DNA from 4 places in the Citricoccus parietis genome. Region 2 is predicted to be linked to each of the others. Evidence: riboswitches for the same ligand, from Rfam matches in the RefSeq annotation. Region 2 holds a riboswitch; each other region holds the start of a gene.
The links. A riboswitch is a leader RNA that binds a small molecule or an ion and turns the genes downstream of it on or off. The one in region 2 is predicted to bind S-adenosylmethionine.
Positions count from the first base shown of each region.

Region 1: another riboswitch for S-adenosylmethionine. It lies ahead of ACFFIO_RS13810 (acyl-CoA dehydrogenase family protein); the one in region 2 lies ahead of ACFFIO_RS10315 (O-acetylhomoserine aminocarboxypropyltransferase/cysteine synthase family protein).
Region 3: another riboswitch for S-adenosylmethionine. It lies ahead of ACFFIO_RS04575 (acyl-CoA dehydrogenase family protein); the one in region 2 lies ahead of ACFFIO_RS10315 (O-acetylhomoserine aminocarboxypropyltransferase/cysteine synthase family protein).
Region 4: another riboswitch for S-adenosylmethionine. It lies ahead of ACFFIO_RS13860 (AMP-binding protein); the one in region 2 lies ahead of ACFFIO_RS10315 (O-acetylhomoserine aminocarboxypropyltransferase/cysteine synthase family protein).

Region 1 covers NZ_JBHLWH010000039.1:157,241-162,247, forward strand. Annotated here, with positions in the region: gene ACFFIO_RS13790 (hypothetical protein) at 1-101, opposite strand, end outside; gene ACFFIO_RS13795 (hypothetical protein) at 189-554, shown strand; gene ACFFIO_RS13800 (BRCT domain-containing protein) at 611-1,339, opposite strand; partial or broken gene ACFFIO_RS13805 (3'-5' exonuclease) at 1,412-1,840, opposite strand; SAM riboswitch class I at 2,032-2,126, shown strand; gene ACFFIO_RS13810 (acyl-CoA dehydrogenase family protein) at 2,236-3,543, shown strand; gene ACFFIO_RS13815 (MFS transporter) at 3,543-4,973, shown strand; gene ACFFIO_RS13820 (LLM class flavin-dependent oxidoreductase) at 4,970-5,007, shown strand, end outside.
Region 2 covers NZ_JBHLWH010000027.1:264,460-269,466, reverse strand. Annotated here, with positions in the region: gene ACFFIO_RS10330 (phosphotransferase) at 1-110, opposite strand, end outside; gene ACFFIO_RS10325 (CPBP family intramembrane glutamic endopeptidase) at 201-1,112, shown strand; gene ACFFIO_RS10320 (VOC family protein) at 1,143-1,799, opposite strand; SAM riboswitch class IV at 2,003-2,117, shown strand; gene ACFFIO_RS10315 (O-acetylhomoserine aminocarboxypropyltransferase/cysteine synthase family protein) at 2,199-3,575, shown strand; gene metX (homoserine O-acetyltransferase MetX) at 3,592-4,713, shown strand; gene ACFFIO_RS10305 (DUF2231 domain-containing protein) at 4,718-5,007, opposite strand, start outside.
Region 3 covers NZ_JBHLWH010000013.1:126,656-131,662, reverse strand. Annotated here, with positions in the region: gene ACFFIO_RS04595 (queuosine precursor transporter) at 119-817, shown strand; gene ACFFIO_RS04590 (MmcQ/YjbR family DNA-binding protein) at 864-1,313, shown strand; gene ACFFIO_RS04585 (formate/nitrite transporter family protein) at 1,452-2,297, shown strand; gene cynS (cyanase) at 2,300-2,749, shown strand; SAM riboswitch class IV at 2,914-3,028, shown strand; gene ACFFIO_RS04575 (acyl-CoA dehydrogenase family protein) at 3,121-4,494, shown strand; gene ACFFIO_RS04570 (acyl-CoA dehydrogenase family protein) at 4,491-5,007, shown strand, end outside.
Region 4 covers NZ_JBHLWH010000039.1:171,810-176,816, reverse strand. Annotated here, with positions in the region: gene ACFFIO_RS13870 (GNAT family N-acetyltransferase) at 1-312, shown strand, start outside; gene ACFFIO_RS13865 (cation:proton antiporter) at 369-2,057, opposite strand; SAM riboswitch class I at 2,173-2,292, shown strand; gene ACFFIO_RS13860 (AMP-binding protein) at 2,305-4,425, shown strand; gene ACFFIO_RS13855 (siderophore-interacting protein) at 4,503-5,007, opposite strand, start outside.

The sequences.
Region 1 (5,007 bases), on a different contig from region 2:
GCGACGATAACCTGGTCGGCGCTCTCATGCCGGGAGGCACCGACCTTGAGGATGAGGTCACGAGTGCTGGTTCGCACTTTCACGGTAGTGGTATCAGCCATGACACAAGTTTACTCCTGGTAGACCGATCGCGTCAGGCCTGTGGGCAATATCGGGCAGCCGCGCGGGGCGGTGCTACCGTCTGCGGCATGACGCTTCCCGAGGACTGGATCGAGCACCGTCGCGAGGACGGTGAGCCTGTCGGTTGGATAGTGCCCGACGGCGGCGGGTTCCGTCCCATGGACTTCCTCGGCCGCCCAGTGGGCGGCGCACCGGTCGAGTGGCTGGAGGCGGAGGAGGCCCTCGACGCGCGGGGGCTCGGCTTCCTCGCGGATCGTCACCGCTTGAAGTTGGCCGATGGGACCGAGCGACCCGTGCGCATCAGCCAAGCTGGCCCCGACGGGATCGTGGTGGTTGCCGACGAGTTCGGGGCCGCCTCCGCCGTGGGTGCCCAGGCCGACGAGTTCCACCTCCGGTTTCCTGCGCCAGAGGAGTTGCTCCTCAACGAGGGCTGAGAACTCCGCAGGCTCCGACACGTCAGCCGGATTCTCGGCGGTCTGACAAGCCATGTCTAGCTGGTCAGCACGCTCTTCCACAGGTAGTCCTCGCCGACGACGGGAATGCCGTAGTCCCGGGCTTTCCTTGCCTTTCCCGAGATGCTGTCAGGATCGGCGGCCACCACCAGTTTCACAGCCTTGGTCACCCCCGGATGGGGAACGTAACCCTGGGCGCGTAGCCTGTCCTCGATGGACGATCGAGGCACGCTCATGTCCCCCGTGAGAACCACTTTGTCACCCGGTCCGAGGAGAGGGGTGGCCATGGCCGGATTCGCGGAAGCCTGGGAATCGCGGGGAGTGCGAGCCTGGTCGACGGCTTCGGCGGGGATGTCCAGCATGGAGGCGACAAGCTGGAGATCAGCGATCTCGAGGTCGGTGAGGACACCATCGCGCCAGGCCGCGTGCACCAGCTCCTCGAAGTACTGACGGTGGAGTTCGCTCGCCTGTCGGCGGCTGATACCGATCTCGTTGGCCGTGGTGATCAACTGCTCTTCCTCATGTGCAGACAGATAGCGGTCCACCAAGGCGCGGTCGACCAGAGCCAGATACTCATCATGTTCGGACGGCCCCGTGAACTCTGGCAGGCGGATGACGATGCGTTCCAGGAAGTGTTCACGATTGCCGTCTGGAGCTCCGCGCAGAACCGGGGCGATGAACGCTGTGGGGGCGGATTCCCCTCGCACCCTGGCAGCCGTCTGCGTGGACGGCGCATTCCAGTCCTCGCGCTCCGGGTCGATCTCCATGTACCGGGACAGCAGGATTGCCGTAGCCTCGGCGTCCCCTGCCGCCGAGTGCGCACCGACAAGATCGATGCTGAAGGAGTCACAGCAATCCCGCAGGGACCGCCCGACTCCGGGGAGATACTCGTGAGACAGCCGCATCGTGCAGAGCCCACTGGGAAGGAAGTGTGTGGGCAGCGGCTTCCCGAGTCGGCCGAATTCGGCGTCAAGGAAGCGGGCGTCGAAGCCGAGGTTATGGGCCACGATGATGGTGCCGGAGAGACGCCACTGCAGCTCATCCGCGATGTCCGCGAAGGTGGGGGCACGCAGGACATCCCGGGCGCGAATGCCGTGGAGCGACTGTTTGCCGAGATCACGTTCTGGATTGACGAGGGTCTCCCACCGGTCGTGGACTTGCCCGTCGCGGTCCATGGTCACTATGGCGATTTCGGCGATCCGATCATGTCCGCCGGGGAACAAGCCAGTGGTTTCGGTGTCGACCACCGCAAACAAGTCAACGCTCATGGTTCTCTTTTCTCCTCAGTGCCCCTCTGCCATGAGATTACTGTGCAGTTTGGCAATTGGAAGGGGCACGTGGCGACAGTGCGCGAGAATGCCGGACCATTCCCTTTCGACTTGTACGGAACAGCGATTGTGTGAAGCGACGTGACGCCAGACACAGCACTGGAGCGCTGATGTCCGTTAACGTGGGCGGGTAACCATCCAGAGCGGCCGAGAGACCTGGCTCGTCGACGCCGCAGCAACCCGTGGGGATTCCCCAGCCGGGTGCTACCGCCAGGACCGATGGAGATCCCACGGCTGAAGCGGTTCCGGTTCCCTGAACGATGCCGCGTCGAATGACCCGGCACGGTCTGGACCCCGCCACGGGAATCCTTCGGTGAGACCGAGAGGACCACCGAATGACCGCGACACCCCGCACCATCGCTGCCGTCCGGCCCGGCGCGAACCTCAGTGACGGCCTGCCCACGGACTATGCCGGTCTCAAGAGGCACTTCCAGCCGCTCTTCGAGGACATCGCGGCGGGGTCCCTGGCCCGGGAGTTGAACCGCGAGCTGCCCTTCGACGCCGTCCGGAGCCTGGACGAGGCCGGGTTCGGGACCCTGCGGGTCCCGGTGGCCCACGGTGGTCCGGAGGTCAGCCTCCAGGACTTCTTCCACCTGCTGATCGACCTGGCCGAGGCCGACTCCAACGTGGCCCACATCTACCGCTCGCACTACGGCTTCCTCGAGGCCCTGCGCTTCCAGCCGCGGGATGTCCAGGACGCCTGGTACCCGCTGGTCCTGGCGGGCGCCACGGTCGGCAACGCCTCCACGGAGAAGGGCGGCAACGCGCTGGGCGGTCTGAACACCACGCTGACCCCGACCGCCGGCGGCATGGAGCTCAACGGACAGAAGTTCTACGCCACCGCCTCCATCTTCTCCGACTACACGCGCGTCTCGGCCGCCCGTGCCGCCGCCGACGGCGGGCTGCTCGACGGCCGTCAGTTCGCCGTGGTGGCCACCGACGCCGAGGGAGTGGTTCTGGAGGATGACTGGGACGGCTTCGGGCAGAAGCTCACCGGCACCGGAACCGCGACCTTCACGAAGGTCACGGTCCCCGCCCATGGGGTGCTCGACCGGGTACCGGGGTCTGCCGAGGCCGTTCATGAGGCCGCCTTCTTCCAGCTCGTGCTGCTGGCGGTCCTGGCCGGGATCGCCCGCGCCTCCCGGCGGGATGCCGTGGCGACCATCGCCTCCCGCAAGCGCACCTTCAACACCGGGTCCGGCCTTCCGTTCCGCGAGGATCCGCTGATCCAGGAGGCCGCCGGCCGCATCGCCGGGAAGGCCTTCACCGCCGAGGCCACGGTGCTCCACGCCGCCCGCGCCCTGGATGACGGCATCGCCGCCGCCCAGGCTGTCGGAGCCGACCGTCCGGACTTCACCGGAGACGTCCCCGCCGAGCTCTACGGTTCCGAGCTGGCCATCGAACACGCCACCATCACGGTGCCCGAACTGGGCATCGGAGCCGCCCAGGACCTGTTCCTCACCGTGGGTGCCTCCGCCACCTCCACGAAGAAGGCCCTGGACCGCCACTGGCGCAACGCTCAGACCGTGGCCACGCACAACCCCATCGCCTTCCGGGCCCGGTCCCTGGGGGACTACTGGATCAACGGGACCCTGCCCGAGGGCCTCAACGCGATCGGTGATGCAAAGGGAGGCCAGGGCTGATGGGCGCCACGAACATCCTCTCCGGCAAGAAGCGGGTCCTGGCCTCCGCCTTCGCCGGCACCACCATCGAGTGGTACGACTTCTACCTCTACGGCACGGCCGCGGCGCTGATCTTCAACGTCCAGTTCTTCCCGATGGCCACCGAACTCGGCGGGATCGTCGCCTCCTTCGCCACCCTTGCCGTCGGGGTGATCGCCCGGCCGCTGGGCGGGATCATCGCCGGCCACCTGGGGGACCGGATCGGCCGCAAGGCGCTGCTGGTGGCGTCCCTGGTGCTGATGGGGGTGGCCTCCACCCTGATCGGGCTGATGCCCACCTTCGAGGTCATCGGCTGGTGGGCCGTCGTCGGGCTGGTGGTCCTGCGGATCCTCCAGGGCCTGTCCGCCGGGGCCGAATGGGGCGGTTCGGCGCTGCTGAGCGTGGAGCACGCGCCGGCACGGCACCGCGGCTTCTTCGGGTCCTTCACCCAGATCGGCTCCTCCGCCGGCATGCTGCTGGCCACCGGCGCGTTCTTCATCATGCAGAACATCATGAGCGCCGAGCAGTTCGCCGCCTTCGGCTGGCGCATCCCGTTCCTACTCTCCGCCCTGCTGGTGGCCGTGGGCCTGTGGATCCGGCTCGGCGTGGCCGATGCCCCGGAGTTCCTGGAGCACCGGGCCTCGGGCAACGTGTCCAAGGCGCCCCTCAAGGAGCTGCTGGTCCACCACCGGCGGCCGCTGCTGGTCACCATCGGCCTGCGGCTGGCCCAGAACGCCATCTACTACCTCGTCACGGTGTACATGCTGACCTACCTGAGGGACGTGCGCGGGGACAGTGCCTCAGGCGTGACCGCGGTGATGGTGGCCTCGGCCATCGGCCTGTTCTCCACGCCGTTCTGGGGCTGGCTGTCCGACCGGATCGGGCGCCGGCTCCTGTCCGCGGCCGCCTATGCCGCCATCGGGGTCTTCGGCTGGGTCCTCTTTGCCTTCCTCGACGCCGGCCCCCTTGCCTTCCTGCCCCTCGTGGTGATCCTGGGCATCAACCTCATCCATGACGCGATCTACGGGCCGCAGGCGGCCTGGTTCGCCGAGCAGTTTCCCGTCCACGTCCGGTACTCGGGCGTGAGCCTGGGCTATCAGGTCGGCACCGTCCTGGGCGGCGGGCTGATGCCGATGATCGCCGCCCTGCTGTTCGCCGCCGGCGGGGAGGCCCCGTGGCTGATCGCCGGCTACCTGACGGTGCTGTCCGTCATCTCCGTCGCCGCGGCGCTCGCGGCGAAGGACCCGGCCAGCCAGCAACGCGGCACGGAGCTCACGGACCTGCACGCCGTCCCGGTGGTGGGCGATCCCGCGCTGTCCCCCGAACACCAGGCCACAGCCGGCGCCACAGCAGGCGCCGCGACTGACCCCGATCGCCCCACTGGGAGAACCTCTGAAAGGACGACTGTATGACCCGCCCCCTCCTCCTGAACGCCTTCGACATGAT
Region 2 (5,007 bases):
TCGGACAGCCGGCGAGCGAGTCCGTCGTCAGCGGCGAGGGCAGAGGCCAAGGGTCGGGCGGCCGCGGCGCAGGCGGCGGCGACGTCGTCAGGAGTCGGTGCGGAGGCCATGGATCCACGGTAGCGCGGCGGCCGGCTCTGACCGTGGCGGGACGAGGGGGTCGGAAGGCCAGGGGTCTCGGGCACTCCTACACTGGGGCGGTGACCACCCCAGCTTCGCCGTCTCCGAACGTCCCGACTCCGCCGACCCGTCCGGCAGTGTCAGAGGGGTTCGACGCCCTGGCGGCGCCCTCCGCCCGGATGGTCCGCTGGGAGATCGCCATCGTGCTGGCGCTGTCCCTGGGGAAGTCGGCGGTCTACGCGATCGTCAACCTCATCGACAAGTGGACGCAGGCGCCCCTGTCCGGGCAGACCACCACCCTGAACCCGGCGCTGGATGATCGGCAGTACTTCGACCTGATGTACCAGCTGCTGGATATCGGTTTCGCCCTGATTCCGGTGCTGTTGGTGCTGCACCTGGTGTGGATCCGGGGGCGCAACCCGTTCCGCACCTTCGGCCTGGACTTCCGCCGGCCGGGCAGGGACGTGGGCCTCGGAATCGGGCTGTTCCTGGCGATCGGCCTCGGGACCCTGGCGGTCTACGCGGCCGGACGGGCCGCCGGCGTCACCACGGCCATCGTCGGCAGCGCGCTGAACGAGTACTGGTGGACCACCCCGGTGCTGCTGTTCTCCGCCCTGCGGCACGGGCTGCTGGAGGAGATCATCGTGGTGGCGTGGCTCTTCGACCGGATCGGCTACCTGCAGCAGCGGCGCGCCGGGCTCGAACCGAGCCGGCCCGGCAGCGAGGGCGGGCTGCGCACCTGGGCGAGCGGCGCCGTCGTTCCCCTGCATCCCGCGGCTGTGCTGGTGGGCTGCGCCGTCCTGCGCGGCGCCTACCACCTCTACCAGGGGGTGGGCCCGGGGGTCGGCAACCTGCTCATGGGGCTGGTGTTCGGCGCGGTCTACCTGAGATACCGGCGGGTGATGCCGCTGGTGATCGCGCACTTCCTCCTGGATGCCGCCGGGTTCGTGGCCTACCCGTTGCTGGCGGCGGCGGGCCTGTTCGGCACCTGACCCCGGCTGCGGCACCTGACCCTGAAGGAACTACAGGGTGATGGTGCCCTTGGGGGTCTCGAAGGTGACCTCGAGGATGCCGGGGGTGCCGGAGGGCGATTCGAAGACCACGTTGAGGTCCTCGACCGTCTCCTCTGAATCGTCCAGGCCCAGCCAGCCGCGCACGCGGTCGCGGGAGCCGGCGATCGTGATGGAGGACAGTTCGGCCTGGGGTGTGTGGGCCTGCGAGGGGTGCAGGTCCTCGGTGCCCTCATCCCAGCGCAAGAGGTACGGGACCTGCGGGTCGGCGATGAGGCCCTTGATGCCGATCTGGCGCCACGTGAGTTCGCGGCCGTCCGGGAACTTGCGGTTGCCGGGCACGGACTGGCGCTCCAGGCGCTCCTCGAACGGGGCGAGGTCGTCCACGGTGACACACCAGCCCATCCAGCCGCCGCCCATCTCGGAGCGGGCGCGCACGGCCTGGCCGAACGGAGCCTTCTCGGAGGAGGGGTGGTCCAGGACCTCGACCACCTCGAGGTACTGGCGGTTGCGCAGCGGGAAGATCGCATTGCGCGTGCCGAAGCGCGGGTGGACACCGCCCTTGACGCGCTCGATGCCGAGCGTTTCGGCGAGGCGGGCCACCGTGGCGGCGAGTCCTTCTTGGGGTCCAACGGCGTACGAGACGTGATCCAGGCGCATCATGCCCATATCGTCGCACTTTCTTCAGTCACGGGCCGGTTAGGTTAACCTCACTTGAAATGTGGTCGAGGTCACAGGCCTCACGGCCGTCCGATGCTGGAGGCCGAAGTTCGTGAGGGCGATGGCCACACGAACCCCACCGTGAGGCGCATTGCGACGCTCCCTGGTGGCCGGGGATGAATCCCCGGAGCCGATCTGGCAGACTTGATGAAGGTCATGAGTGCCAGCATCAAGCCCCGGCTTGCTGGCCGGCAACCCTCCAGCTCGCGGTGGGGTGCCCCGGGTGAGGACCAGGCAGGTGCCAACCGGCACCGGCAAGCGCGGGCCACCACGCCGCGTCGGGTTGCTGGACGATGTCCGTGCCCGCCGGCACCCTGCAGGTGGCCCTGGACTGACAGGAGCCGTCACGTGACTGACACCCCCAATAACACCCCGAACGCCACCCCGAACACCGAGGCCGCCGCCGATCCGGCCCAGTGGGGCTTCGAGACCCGCCAGGTCCATGCCGGTATCCCGGAGGAGAACCCCTACGGCGCCACCGTGCTGCCGATCATCCAGTCGAACTCGTTCGACTTCCCCTCCGCGGAGGTCGCCGCGGACCGCTTCGCGTTGAAGGACCTCGGCCCGATCTACTCCCGCATCGGCAATCCCACGCAGGAGGCCGTGGAGGGCAAGATCGCCGCCCTGGAGGGCGGGGTCGGGGCACTGTTGCTGGCCTCGGGTCAGGCCGCCACCACCTTCTCCATCCTCAACCTCGCCGGTGCGGGGGACCACGTCGTCGTGTCGGCCTCGCTGTACGGCGGCACGCAGAACCTGTTCAAGCACACCCTGGCCAAGATCGGCATCATCACCACCTTCGTGCAGGATCCGGACAGCCCGGAGGCGTGGAAGAACGCCATTCAGGACAACACCAAGGCGCTGTTCGGCGAGACCCTCGGCAACCCCCGCGGGGACGTGCTGGACATCCGCGCCATCGCCGACGTCGCCCACGGGGCCGGGGTGCCGCTGATCGTGGACAACACCCTGGCCACCCCGTACCTGCTGCGTCCGATCGAGCACGGCGCGGACATCGTGGTCCACTCCGCCACCAAGTACCTCGGCGGCCACGCCGCGGCCATGGGCGGTGTGATCGTGGACGGCGGCACCTTCGACTTCGCCGCCCAGCCGGAGCGCTTCCCGGGCTTCAACACCCCGGATGAGAGCTACAACGGGATCGTCTTCGCCCGGGACCTCGGTGTGGACGGCATCCTCGGCGCCAACCTGGCCTTCGTGCTCAAGGCTCGGGTCCAGTTGCTGCGCGACTACGGCAGTGCGATCAGCCCCTTCAACGCCTTCCTCCTCAACCTGGGGCTCGAGACGCTGTCCCTGCGCATGGAGCGCCACGTGGCCAACGCCCGCCAGGTGGCCGAGTACCTGGAGGACCACGTCCTGGCCGAGACGGTCATCTTCCCGGGGCTGGCCTCCAGCCCGTGGCACGAGCGCGCCAAGCAGTACCTGCCCAAGGGCCCGGCCGGCTTCGTCTCCTTCGAGATCGCCGGCGGCCGTGAGGCCGGGGCCCGGTTTGTGGATGCACTGCGGCTGCACCACCACGTGGCCAACATCGGTGACGTCCGCTCGCTCGTCATCCACCCGGCGTCCACCACGCACTCCCAGCTCACCGAGGAGGAGCAGCGTGCCGCCGGCGTGACCCCCGGCCTGGTCCGCCTGTCCGTGGGCGTGGAGAGCATCGAGGACATCCTGGCCGATCTTGACAACGGCTTCGCCGCGGCTGACGTGAGCGCCTAGGTCCGGAGGTATTCGCATGACCACCACCACCCCCCAGCCGACCTCCACGGGCCTCCCCGAGGGCGGCCTGCACACCCAGCGCATCGGCGCCCTGGACTTCGAGACCGGTGGGCACCTGCCGGAGGCGGAGATCGCCTACGAGACCTGGGGCAGGCTCAACGCCGAGAAGTCGAACGCCGTGCTGGTGCTGCATGCCCTGACCGGGTCCACGCACGTGGCGGCCTCCTCCGGTGGTCCGGAGGAGGGCTGGTGGGAGGGCGTCGTCGGCCCCGGCTGCGCCATCGACACCAACACCTGGTTCGTGATCGCCCCGAACATCCTGGGCGGTTGCTACGGGAGTACCGGACCGTCCTCGCTGGACCCGGAGGGCAATCCCTGGGGCTCCCGCTTCCCGTTCACCACCATCCGCGATTCCGTCCACGCCGAGGCGCGGTTGGCGGACGCGCTGGGCATCGTGCGCTTCCAGGCGGTGATCGGCGGCTCCATGGGAGGCGCCCGCGCCCTGGAGTGGGCCGCGACCTACCCCGACCGCGTGGCCGGCATGGCCGTCATCGCCTGCGGCGCGCATTCGACCGCCGAGCAGATCGCCTTCGCTCAGGCGCAGGTGCAGTCCATCACCCTGGACCCGAACTTCCGCGGCGGGGACTACTATCCGGGCCCGACGCCGGACGGCGGCCTGGGCATCGCCCGCAAGATCGCGCACATCACCTACCGGTCCGAACCGGACATGGTCGCCCGCTTCGGGCGCGCCGCGCAGCCCGAGGAGAACCCGTTCGGCGAGCCGGTCCGGCGGCAGGGGCGCTATCAGGTCGAGTCCTACCTGGACTACCAGGCGGCCAAGCTGGTCAAGCGCTTCGACGCCAACAGCTACCTGGTCCTGACCGAGGCCCTGATGAGCCACGACGTCTCCCGCGGCCGGGGCCCGGAGGCAGAGGTGCTCGGCTCCATCCGGGTGACACCGTTCATCGCCGCCGTCGAGTCCGACCGCCTGTACTTCCCGGGCCAGTCCCAGGAACTCGCGCGCCAACTGCCCGGTGACGTCACGGTGCACATGATCGATTCGCCGATCGGTCATGACGGGTTCCTGACGGACCTGGACCAGGTGGCCGCGGAGATGACGCGGGTGCTCGGACTCTAGGTCCTCACCCGCCGCGCTCAGTCGGCCCGGCCCGTCCCGCAATGCCCCGTGTCAGGGCCAGATGGCCGCCGAGGAATCCTGCAGATGCCGCGACGGCGTTGCCGGCCGCAGCCAGTCCGACCCCGAGGGTGTGACGGTCCCGGAGGCGGGCGACGAGGGACCCCAGGAACAGGAAGACGGCGGCATCCGTTCCCAGCGAGTGGACCGCGCCGATCCGGTAATCGGTCCCTTCGGTCTCCGTCCAATCGGCAGCGCCGGCGAGGGCTGTCGGAATCGCGGCCAGCAACCCTGCCG
Region 3 (5,007 bases), on a different contig from region 2:
GCGCGGGGCCGTTGAGGCCGTCAGTCGCCGCGTCCGGACCACAGTGAGTGTTAATACAGCCGATCGCCACCCCGCCCTGGGGCGGAGGCCTCGGCGAACCACCGCCCAAGGACCCCACGTGAACTCTTCCGCACCTGCCCCTCAGCACGCCCCCGCCCGTTTCGCCCCCACCGGCACCGGCCTCTATGCCATCTTCACGGCGGTCATGGCCGTCGTGCTGATCCTGTCCAACCTCGGAGCCTCCAAGGGCGTGACCTTCGGGCCCATCGTCACGGACGGCGGGTTCTTCCTCTTCCCGTTGGCGTACATCATCGGGGACGTGGTCTCCGAGGTCTACGGATTCAAGGCCTCCCGGCGCGCCATCGTCACCACGTTCGCCCTCTCGGTCTTCTCCGCGCTCTGCTTCTGGGTCATCATCGCCCTGCCCGGCGCCGAGTGGTACGACGGCGAGGACGCGCTCGTCCGCACCCTGGCGCCCGTGCCCCTGATCGTGCTCGCCTCCCTGCTTGGCTTCCTCATCGGCCAGCTCGCCAACTCCTGGCTCATGGTCCGCCTCAAGCGCCGCTCCGGCGAACGCCTGCTCTTCGGCCGGCTGGCGGCCTCCACCCTGGTCGGCGAGTTCCTGGACACCCTCGTGTTCTGCTCCATCGCCGCCGGCGTCATCGGCATCACGGACCTGCCGACGTTCCTCAACTATGTGCTGGTGGGCTTCGTGTTCAAGTCCGTCGTCGAGATCGTCCTGTCCCCGGTGACCATGTGGGTCATCGGCCGGGTCAAGAAGGCCGAGCCGGCCTACGCCGCGGTTCCCGGGGCCTAGGGGGCCGAGACTTCACGCGGCCTCGATCACCGGGGAAACTGGGCCGATGGCCCACCCGCAGATGTACGACGACGGCGACCGCCACTTCCAGCGCGTCCGCGCCTTGGCCTTGGCCCTCCCGGCGGCGGACATGAAGGTCTCCCACGGGAGGCCGGCGTTCTTCACCCAGAAGGTCTTCGCCTACTACGGGGCCTCGGTCAAGGACACGGGCAGCGCCCAGGAACGATCCGGTTCGACCGCCGCCGGGGACGCCTACGTCCAGCACCCGCAGGCGGTGGTGATCAGACCCGAGGAGGCCGACGTCTCGTTCCTGGAGCAGGATCCACGGGCCTTCCGCCCGGCCTATCTGGGGCCCGCGGGCTGGTTCGGCATCGACCTGGACGGACTCGATCCGGCCCAGGACGAAGGATGGGATGAGATCGCCGAGTGGCTCGAGACGAGCTACCGGCTCACCGCAGCGGTGAAGCTGGTCAGGGAGCTTCCTCGCCGGGATTGAGCGCAGGGGCATCTCACCGCATCCCGCCGGGGGAGTGAGGGAGATTTCGCGGCCCCGTGCAGGGACGGAAACACCGCAGAAACGCACTCTTCCTAGGTTGGGGGTATGCCCGGCCCCTCGCCCTTGGAGTGATGTCACATGTCCTATGTCAGCCCGCCAGACTTCGTGAAGCACATGGTGGACGCTGGTGAGTCCAAGGTCTTCATGTCCACCCGGGACACCCTGATCCGCTCGTTCATGGCCGGTGCCATCCTGGCCCTCGCCGCCGCGTTCGCCATCACCGTCACCGTGCAGACCGGCAACGCACTCGTGGGTGCGTTGCTGTTCCCGGTCGGCTTCATCCTGATCTACCTGCTCGGATTCGACCTGCTCACCGGTGTCTTCACCCTGGTCCCGCTGGCGTGGATCGACAAGAGGCCCGGCGTGACCATCGGCGGTCTGCTGCGCAACTGGGGCCTGGTCTTCGTCGGCAACTTCGCCGGAGCATTCCTCGTGGCCATCATGATGGTGGTGACCATGACCTACGGCTTCCAGACCCCGCCGAACGAGGTGGCCCAGCAGATCGGCTCGATCGGCGAGGGGAGGACGGTGGGGTACGCCGAATACGGAGCGGGCGGCATGCTGACCCTCTTCATCCGTGGCGTGCTCTGCAACTGGATGGTCTCGACCGGTGTGGTCGCCGCCTTCCTGGCCAAGGACGTCGTGGGCAAGGCACTGATCATGTGGATGCCGGTCATGCTCTTCTTCTACATGGGATTCGAGCACTCCATCGTCAACATGTTCCTCTTCCCGGCCGGACTCATGCTGGGCGGTGAGTTCTCCATCATGGACTACCTCGTCTGGAACGAGATCCCCACCGTGCTCGGCAACCTCGTGGGTGGCCTCTCCTTCGTGGGCCTGACCCTCTACGCCACCCACTACCGCACGGGGGCTAAGCGTCAGCCGAAGCTGCCGACCCTGTCCGACCACGTCGTGAGCCGCTGACCATGGACCCGATCATGCCCAAGGCGCACGCTGCCGATCTCGTCGACGCGGCCCGCATCCGTGCCGGCCTCACCTGGGCGGACCTCGCCGGCGCCCTCGGCGCCGCCCCGGTGTGGACCACGGCCGCGCTGCTGGGACAGCACCCGATGACCGCAGCCCAGGCCGGCGTCGTCGTCGAGATGCTCGGTCTGGGCGACGACGTGGCCGAGAGCCTGCAGCAGCAGCCGAACAGGGGCAGCGACCCGGCCGTGATGAACGATCCCACGATCTACCGGCTGATGGAGGCCATGTCGGTCTACGGGCCGGCGCTGAAGGCGTTGATCCACGAGGAGTTCGGGGACGGCATCATGAGCGCCATCAATTTCAAGGTCAACCTCGACCGCCGTGCCGATCCGGATGGCGACCGCGTGGTCATCACCTTGGACGGCAAGTTCCTGGACTACCGCTGGTGACCGGAATGTCCCGTCCGTCACCGGCCGTCACAGACCGTCATCTGGGGCGGCCTGCAGCCATCGGTGCGGCACATCGGCACGGAACCGGTCGCAGATGACGTCAGGCCGCTGAACATGACCCGAGGCTTGGCGGCCACGAGCTGACTGCCTAGGGTCGAGAACAGAATCACGAGATCCGGTGCTAAGCCCTGGCTGGCCGGACGGCAACCCTCTCACCGTAGTGGGGTGCTCCAGGTGATGATTCGGCCTCCGGGGACCACCGCGGGGCAAGTACGGCACCACCGTGAATGCGTGTCCCGGCCGCAGGGCCCCGATGACGCCGTGTTCCGGGCCAACGCCATTCCGGTGTGCCATGGCTGATGGGGACACCCATGACGGACACCACCCACCTCGAACACCGCTCCGCGCTGACCAGACTGCCCACCTTCGAGGAGCTGCGGGCAGCCATCGGCCCCTCGGGACCGACGGACGCCCAGCTCAGCGCGCACTTTGCGCCGGTCTTTGCGGCCATCGCGGCGGGATCGGCACAGCGCGAGCAGGATCACGAGCTGGCGTTCGCTGCCATTGAACATCTCCGCGGCGCGGGGTTCACCCGGGTGCGGCTCGGCCGCGACCACGGGGGCATCGGGGCGAGCCTGCCGCAACTGGCCGATCTGCTGGTGGATCTCGCCGCCGCCGACTCCAACCTGCCCCAGGCGCTGCACGGGCACTTCATGTTCACCGAGCAGCACGAGAACGAGTCCCAGGGCGCGGTCTCCGAGTGGTGGCTGGCCGGGGTGGCGGCCGGGAGGATCTTCGGCAACGCCCTGGTGGAGCTGCCGCCGTCCGCGGGCCGGCGCCCGGTGCACTGGATCGACGCCGACCTGGACACCGTGCAGTCGGCCGCCGCCACGGGCACCACGGAGGTGGCCCGCCTGACGGGTGACAAGTTCTACTCCACCGGGGCGATCTTCGCCGATTACCTGCTGGTCTCCGCGGTCCGGCCCGGGCTCGAGGAGGACGGCCCGGTCTTCGCGATCATCGACGCCCGTGATCCCGGCGTGCAGCGCATCGACGACTGGAACGGCTTCGGCCAGCGGCTCACCGCCTCCGGCACCACCACCCTGGACCACGTTCCCGTGCGGGCCCAGCGGACGCAGGAGTTCAACGTCCCCACGGGCGTGCTGGCCTACACCGTCCTGTGGATCGTGCTGGCGGCCACCCAGGCGGGGATCGGCAGCACCGCGCTGGCCGAGATCACCGCGTTCGTCCGCGGCCGGCGTCGCACCTATGACCACGCGACGGCGGAGACGCCGGCGGAGGACCCGCTGGTGCACCAGGTCATCGGTGCCGTGTCCGCCAAGGTGGGCTCGGCCCGGCACATCGTGCGGGGCGCCGCGGCCGTGGTGGAGGAGTCGTTCCTCCAGGTCCGGGGCCATACCGACCTGGAGGACCCGGTGGTGGTCCAGGCGCATGCCCGGGCCAACATCGCGCTGTCCGAGGCGTCGCTCGTGGTGTCCGATCTGATCCTGGAGGCCACCAACCAGATCTTCGAGTCCGGCGGGGCCTCGGCCACGGATGCCAGCCGGCAGCTGCACCAGCACTGGCTCAACGCCCGGACGATCGCCAGCCACACCCCGCTGATCTACCGCACCCAGGCCGTGGGCGACTACCGGATCAACGGCGCCATCCCGCCGTTCCATTCCACGGCCCGCAACTCCGCCGCCGCGGAGGCCGCCACCCCATCCACCACCGAAGGAGCATGATGACCACCACCACCGAGCGCGCCACCGCGCTCTCCACCGCCGCCTCCACCGGGACTGAATCGTCCGGTCAGGCCTACCGTGCCGTCCGGGAGCGGATGGCTCCGGTGTTCGCCGCCATCGCGGACAGTGCCGCCGAACGGGAGGCCGAGCACATCATCGACCGCGACGCCGTCCGGCGGCTGGCCGCGGCGGGGTTCACCTCTCTGCGGGTGCCGGTGGAGTACGGCGGTGCCGGACTCTCCTTCGCGGAGCAGGCACGGCTGATCGTGGAGCTGGCGGCGGCGGACTCGAACCTGGTCCAGGCCCTGCGTGCGCACCTGATCAACCAGGAGAACGTGCTGGGGCACCCGGATCCGGTGTTCCGGGACCGGTGGCTGCGCCGCCTCGGGGACGGGGCCGTGGTCGGCAACGCCGTCACGGAGATCAACAACGCCGTGGGGGAGGGGACCACCACGCTGGCCCAAGACTCCGAGGGCACCTGGCGGCTCAACGGCACCAAGTACTACTCCACCG
Region 4 (5,007 bases), on a different contig from region 2:
CGGCTGCGGTTCTATGCCCGGCTCGGTGGACAGATCCTGGACGTGCCCTACTTCCAGCCGCCGGTCGACGAGACGCAGGACGCCGTCTACGGCATGCTCCTGCTGGTCCTGGCCGCGCCGGAGCGCTTCGTCCGCGGGCAGCGGCTGCTGCCGGAGGCGGGACTGGCCGCAGCCCTGAAGGAGTTCATGGCTGGGACCGATCCGGAGCGGTATCCCGTCGGCTCCGTGCTGGAGGCCGCTGGCCATCCAGAGGGCGTCCGGATGCTGACCGTCGAGGAGCTGGGCCGCGCCCCGGTGGCCCACCGCCCGTGAGCCGACCGCAGGACCTCTGCCGGTGTCCCTGACCCTGGCCCCGCACCGCCGCGGGGCTACTGCATCCGGGTGGACTCCGCGTCGATGAAATGCTGCGCCCGCTGGAGGGTGTGCGAGGAGTAGGTGCCGCCGGCCCGCGCGTCGAGCAGGACGGACTGTTCCACGTCCACGAGCTGGCGGCGCAATTCGCGGTGCTGCTGGGCGTGACCGTCCGGATCGTCGTCATTGACCATGGCGGCCAACGCCTCCGTGGCGGCCAGGCCCCGGCTCCGGGTCCGCTCCAGCACCTCGGGGGCGAAGGGTCTGCCGTTCTCCCGCCGCAGTGCCTGGTTGTCCAGGAAGGCCTCGCGGGCGGCGATGATCTCCTCGGCCAGGCGGGTGACCTCGCGGCCCTCGGCCTCCTCGTTGGTGCCCTTGATGCCGAGGACGCGGATCAGCAGGGGCAGCGTGCCGCCCTGGACCACCAGGGTGATGATGGCGACGGTGAAGGCGATCAGGATCAGCTCGGCCCGGTAGGGGATGTCCGAGGGCAGCGACTGGGCCGCCGCCAGGGTGACGGCCCCGCGCATCCCGGACCAGGCCAGCACGGCACCACCGCGCCACCCGAGGCTGTGGGTGGCTTGGAACTGTGCGTCCGCACGCCACCGCTGCAGCCGCGCCGCGCGGCGTGGATTGGCGTCCTGATCGCCCTCGGCGACGGCTTCCAGGGCCGCGTCCAGCTGCTCGGCAACGCCGGGGATCCGGCGCTGACGGGCCCGGAGGCGGGCGATCAGCGGGACCACGAACAGGATGCGGACCACGAAGAGCATCACGGTGCAGGCGGCCGCGAGGGCGACGGCCATCCACAGTCCCCGGTCGGAGGACTCGGCGTCCGCGACGATGGAGGTGATCTCGAAGCCCATCAGCAGGAACACGCCGTTCTCCAGCAGCAACTGGATGGTCCGCCAGTTGGTGCGGTCGGTGATGCGGTCCACGGCACTGAAGCGTTTGGGCGCCTGATGCCCGGTGATCAGCCCGGCCGCCACCACGGCGATGACGCCCGAGGCGTGCAGGTTCTCCGCCGGCATGTAGGCCAGGAACGGCACGGTCAGCGAGATCGCGGTGGTGAGCACGGGCTGCTGGCGGATCCGGGACCGGGCCCACACCGTGAGGGCACCCACCAGCAGCCCGACCGCCACCCCCGCGATGACCGCGTAGACGAAGTCGCCGATGGCGCCCCAGAACGTGATGCTGCCGGCGGTGGCGGCAATGGCGGTGCGGAGCATGACGAGTGCCGTGGCGTCATTGACTAGCCCCTCCCCCTCGAGGATCATCACCAGCCTCGGCGGCAGCCCCAGCTTCTTGCCGATGGACGTGGCGGCCACGGCGTCCGGCGGGCTGATCACGGCCCCCAGTGCCACCGCGGCGGCGAAGCCGATGTCCGGCAGCACCCACCAGATCAACCACCCGGTGGCGAAGGCGGAGGCGATCACTAGCAGGACGGACAGGGCGCTGATCGTCTCAAGGTCCCGGCGGAAATCCGTGATGGGGACGTTGACTGCGGCCGAGTAGAGGATCGGCGGCAGCGCGATCATGAGGATCCACTCCGGCTCCAGCAGGATCCTGGGCGCGCCGGGGATCAGGCTGCAGGCGATGCCGACGATGACCAGCAGGATGGGTGCGGCCACGCCCAGCTTCGGCGCGAAGAGTGACACGAGGACGATGATCAGGATGCCGGCCACGGCCAGCAGTGCGAATTCTTCCAAGGGGCCTCCCCGTTCCGGTGGCTGGCGTCACCACTGCCCGTCCAGACTAATCCCGGCGCCGTAGCACGGCTTCACCGGTTTGGCCCGGGCCTGGGCCCCGGACGTACAGTGGAATCGACCATCCCGAGCGGCCGAGAGATCTGGCTCTGTGACGCCGCAGCAACCCGTGGTCGACGCCGGCCCCTTTCCGGGCACGGCATCGGCCACCAGGTGCTACCGCCAGATTCGATGGAAAGAAGGTTCTGTCTTGTCTGTTGCCCCGAACACCACCACCGCCGAAACTGGCGCCCTCCCCGCTCCGCTGCCGGGCCCCCTGCCGGACTCTCTCCTGAACTCCGCCGACACCACCGCCCACCCCGGCCGCCCCGCGAACCTGCTCCACGGCGGTCTCGGCGACGGCCACCCGGTGGACGAGGCTGACCGCCTGGCCTTCTGGGATCAGGCCGCGCGCCGCCTCGACTGGCAGACGCCGTGGCACACCACCCACTCGTGGACGGCCCCGGACCCGGAGGCCGAACGCGGCCCGGAGATCCGCTGGTTCGAGGGCGGCACCCTCAACGTCGCGGTGAACTGCGTGGACCGGCACGTGGACGCCGGCCGCGGGGACAAGGTGGCGCTGTACTTCGAGGGGGAGCCCGGCGACCGCCGCGCCGTGACCTACGCGCAGTTGCAGAAGGAGGTCAGCCAGGCCGCGAATGCGCTGACCGAGCTGGGCATCGGGAAGGGCGACCGCGTGGTCGTCTACCTGCCCGTGCTGGTGGAGACCATCGTCATCACCCTGGCCTGCGCCCGGATCGGTGCCGTGCACTCGCTCGTGTTCGGCGGCTTCTCCGCCGAGGCCCTGAAGTTCCGCGTGGAGGACACCGGCGCCAAGCTCCTGGTGACCTCCGAGGGCCAGTTCCGCCGTGGGAAGGCCGTCCCGGTCAAGGCGAACGCGGACGAGGCCGTCTCCGGCGAGAACAACATCGAGCATGTGCTGGTGCTCAACCGCACCGGGCATGTGGACGTGGACTGGGTCGAGGGCCGGGACGTCTGGTGGCACGAGATCGTGGACCGCCAGCCCGTCACGCACGCCCCCGAAGCCTTCGACGCCGAGACCGAGCTGTTCATCATGTACACCTCCGGCACCACGGGCCAGCCCAAGGGACTCGTGCACACCTCCGGCGGGTACCTGACACAGGCAAGCTGGTCCTACGACTACCTGTTCTCGAACCCGGATGTCACCGCGCGGGACCAGGACGTCCACTGGTGCACGGCGGACCTGGCCTGGGTCACCGCCCACACCTACGAGATCTACGGGCCGCTCTCCAACGGCGTCACGCAGGTCATCTACGAGGGGGTGCCCAACGCCCCGCACCCGGGCCGCCACTTCGAGGTCATCGAGCGCTACGGCGTCACCAGCTACTACACCGCACCCACCCTGGTCCGCTCCCTCATGGGCTGGTTCCCCGAGGGCATCCCCACGGACTATGACCTCTCCTCCATCCGTCTCGTCGGCACCGTCGGCGAGGCCGTGAATCCGGAGGCCTGGACCTGGGCACGCACGCAGATCGGCCGGGACCGGCTGTCCACCTTGGACGGTGAGGCACAGGCCGAAACCGGCGACGCCGGCGCACAGGTCCCGCGCGATGGTTCCGTGGGCGTGCCCATGGTGGACACCTGGTGGCAATCCGAGACCGGGGCGACCATCCTCTCCCCGCGGCAGGACGACGAGCGGTTCAAGCCCGGTTGCGGTTCCCGTCCGTTGCCGGGCGTGGACGTGGCCGTGGTGGACGACTCCGGCGCGCCCGTGGCCGCCGGCCTGCAGGGCAAGGCCGTGATCACCCGCACCGGACCGGCCATGGCCCGCACCGTCTGGGGCAATTCGCGGCGCTACTACTCCTCCTATTGGAAGGACTACGCCGAGCAGGGCTGGTTCCTGGCCGGGGACGGCGCGAAGTATGACGAGGACGGGGACATCTGGATCCTGGGCCGGATCGACGACGTCATCAACATCTCCGGCCACCGTCTGTCCACCATAGAGATCGAGTCGGCCCTGGTCTCCCACCCCGGCGTGGTGGAGGCCGGCGTCTGCCCCGTGCCGGACGCCAAGACCGGCCACGCTGCCGTCGCCTTCGTGGTGGCCCGGGCGGGCGTAGGCGAGGAATCCGCCGAGGCCTTGCGCCAGCACGTGGGCACCGTGATCGGCCCGGTGGCCAAGCCGCGGGACGTTGTCTTCGTGCCGGACGTGCCGAAGACGCGCTCGGGCAAGATCATGCGGCGCCTGCTCACCCAGCTCTACGAGGGCACCGCCCTGGGGGACACCACGTCCCTGCAGAACGAGCCGTGCGTCGGGCAGATCGCCGACGTCATGGCCGCCCGCCGCTGAACGGTTGAGTCTGGAGGGATTCACGCAATCAGCCGCATAATGTGTGAATCGCTCCAGACTCAACGAGGCCGGGCGGCTTAGTCGTCGGCCTTGCCGTAGGTCCAGTATGAGGACAGGGACAGCATCCTCCGGTCCACGCCGCGCTCCTCGGTCAGATGCCGGCGCAGGCGCTTGACCATGGACTTCTCCCCATGGACGAAGGCGTGCACCCGTCCGGCGGGCCACTCGGACCGGCCGATCCCCTCCACGGTGGCCGCCAGTTGCGAGCGCCCGAGCCGGTACTCGCCGCCACGGTGCAGCCACGTCACCCCCACGCCCGAGGGCACCGTCAGTTCCCATTCGTCGGCGGGTCCGCCCACCTCGATGAAGGCCTGCCCTGCGGCGCCATCCGGCAGCGCGGCGAGCGCGGCGGAGATCGCAGGCAAGGCCGATTCGTCCCCCACGAGCAGATGAGCGTCTGCGGTCAGGTCCGGGGCGTACTTGCCGCCCGGACCGGCGAAGGCCACCGCATCCCCCACCTGCGCTGCCGCCGCCCAGGGTCCGGCCACCCCGGAATCCCCGTGCAGCACGAAGTCGATCACC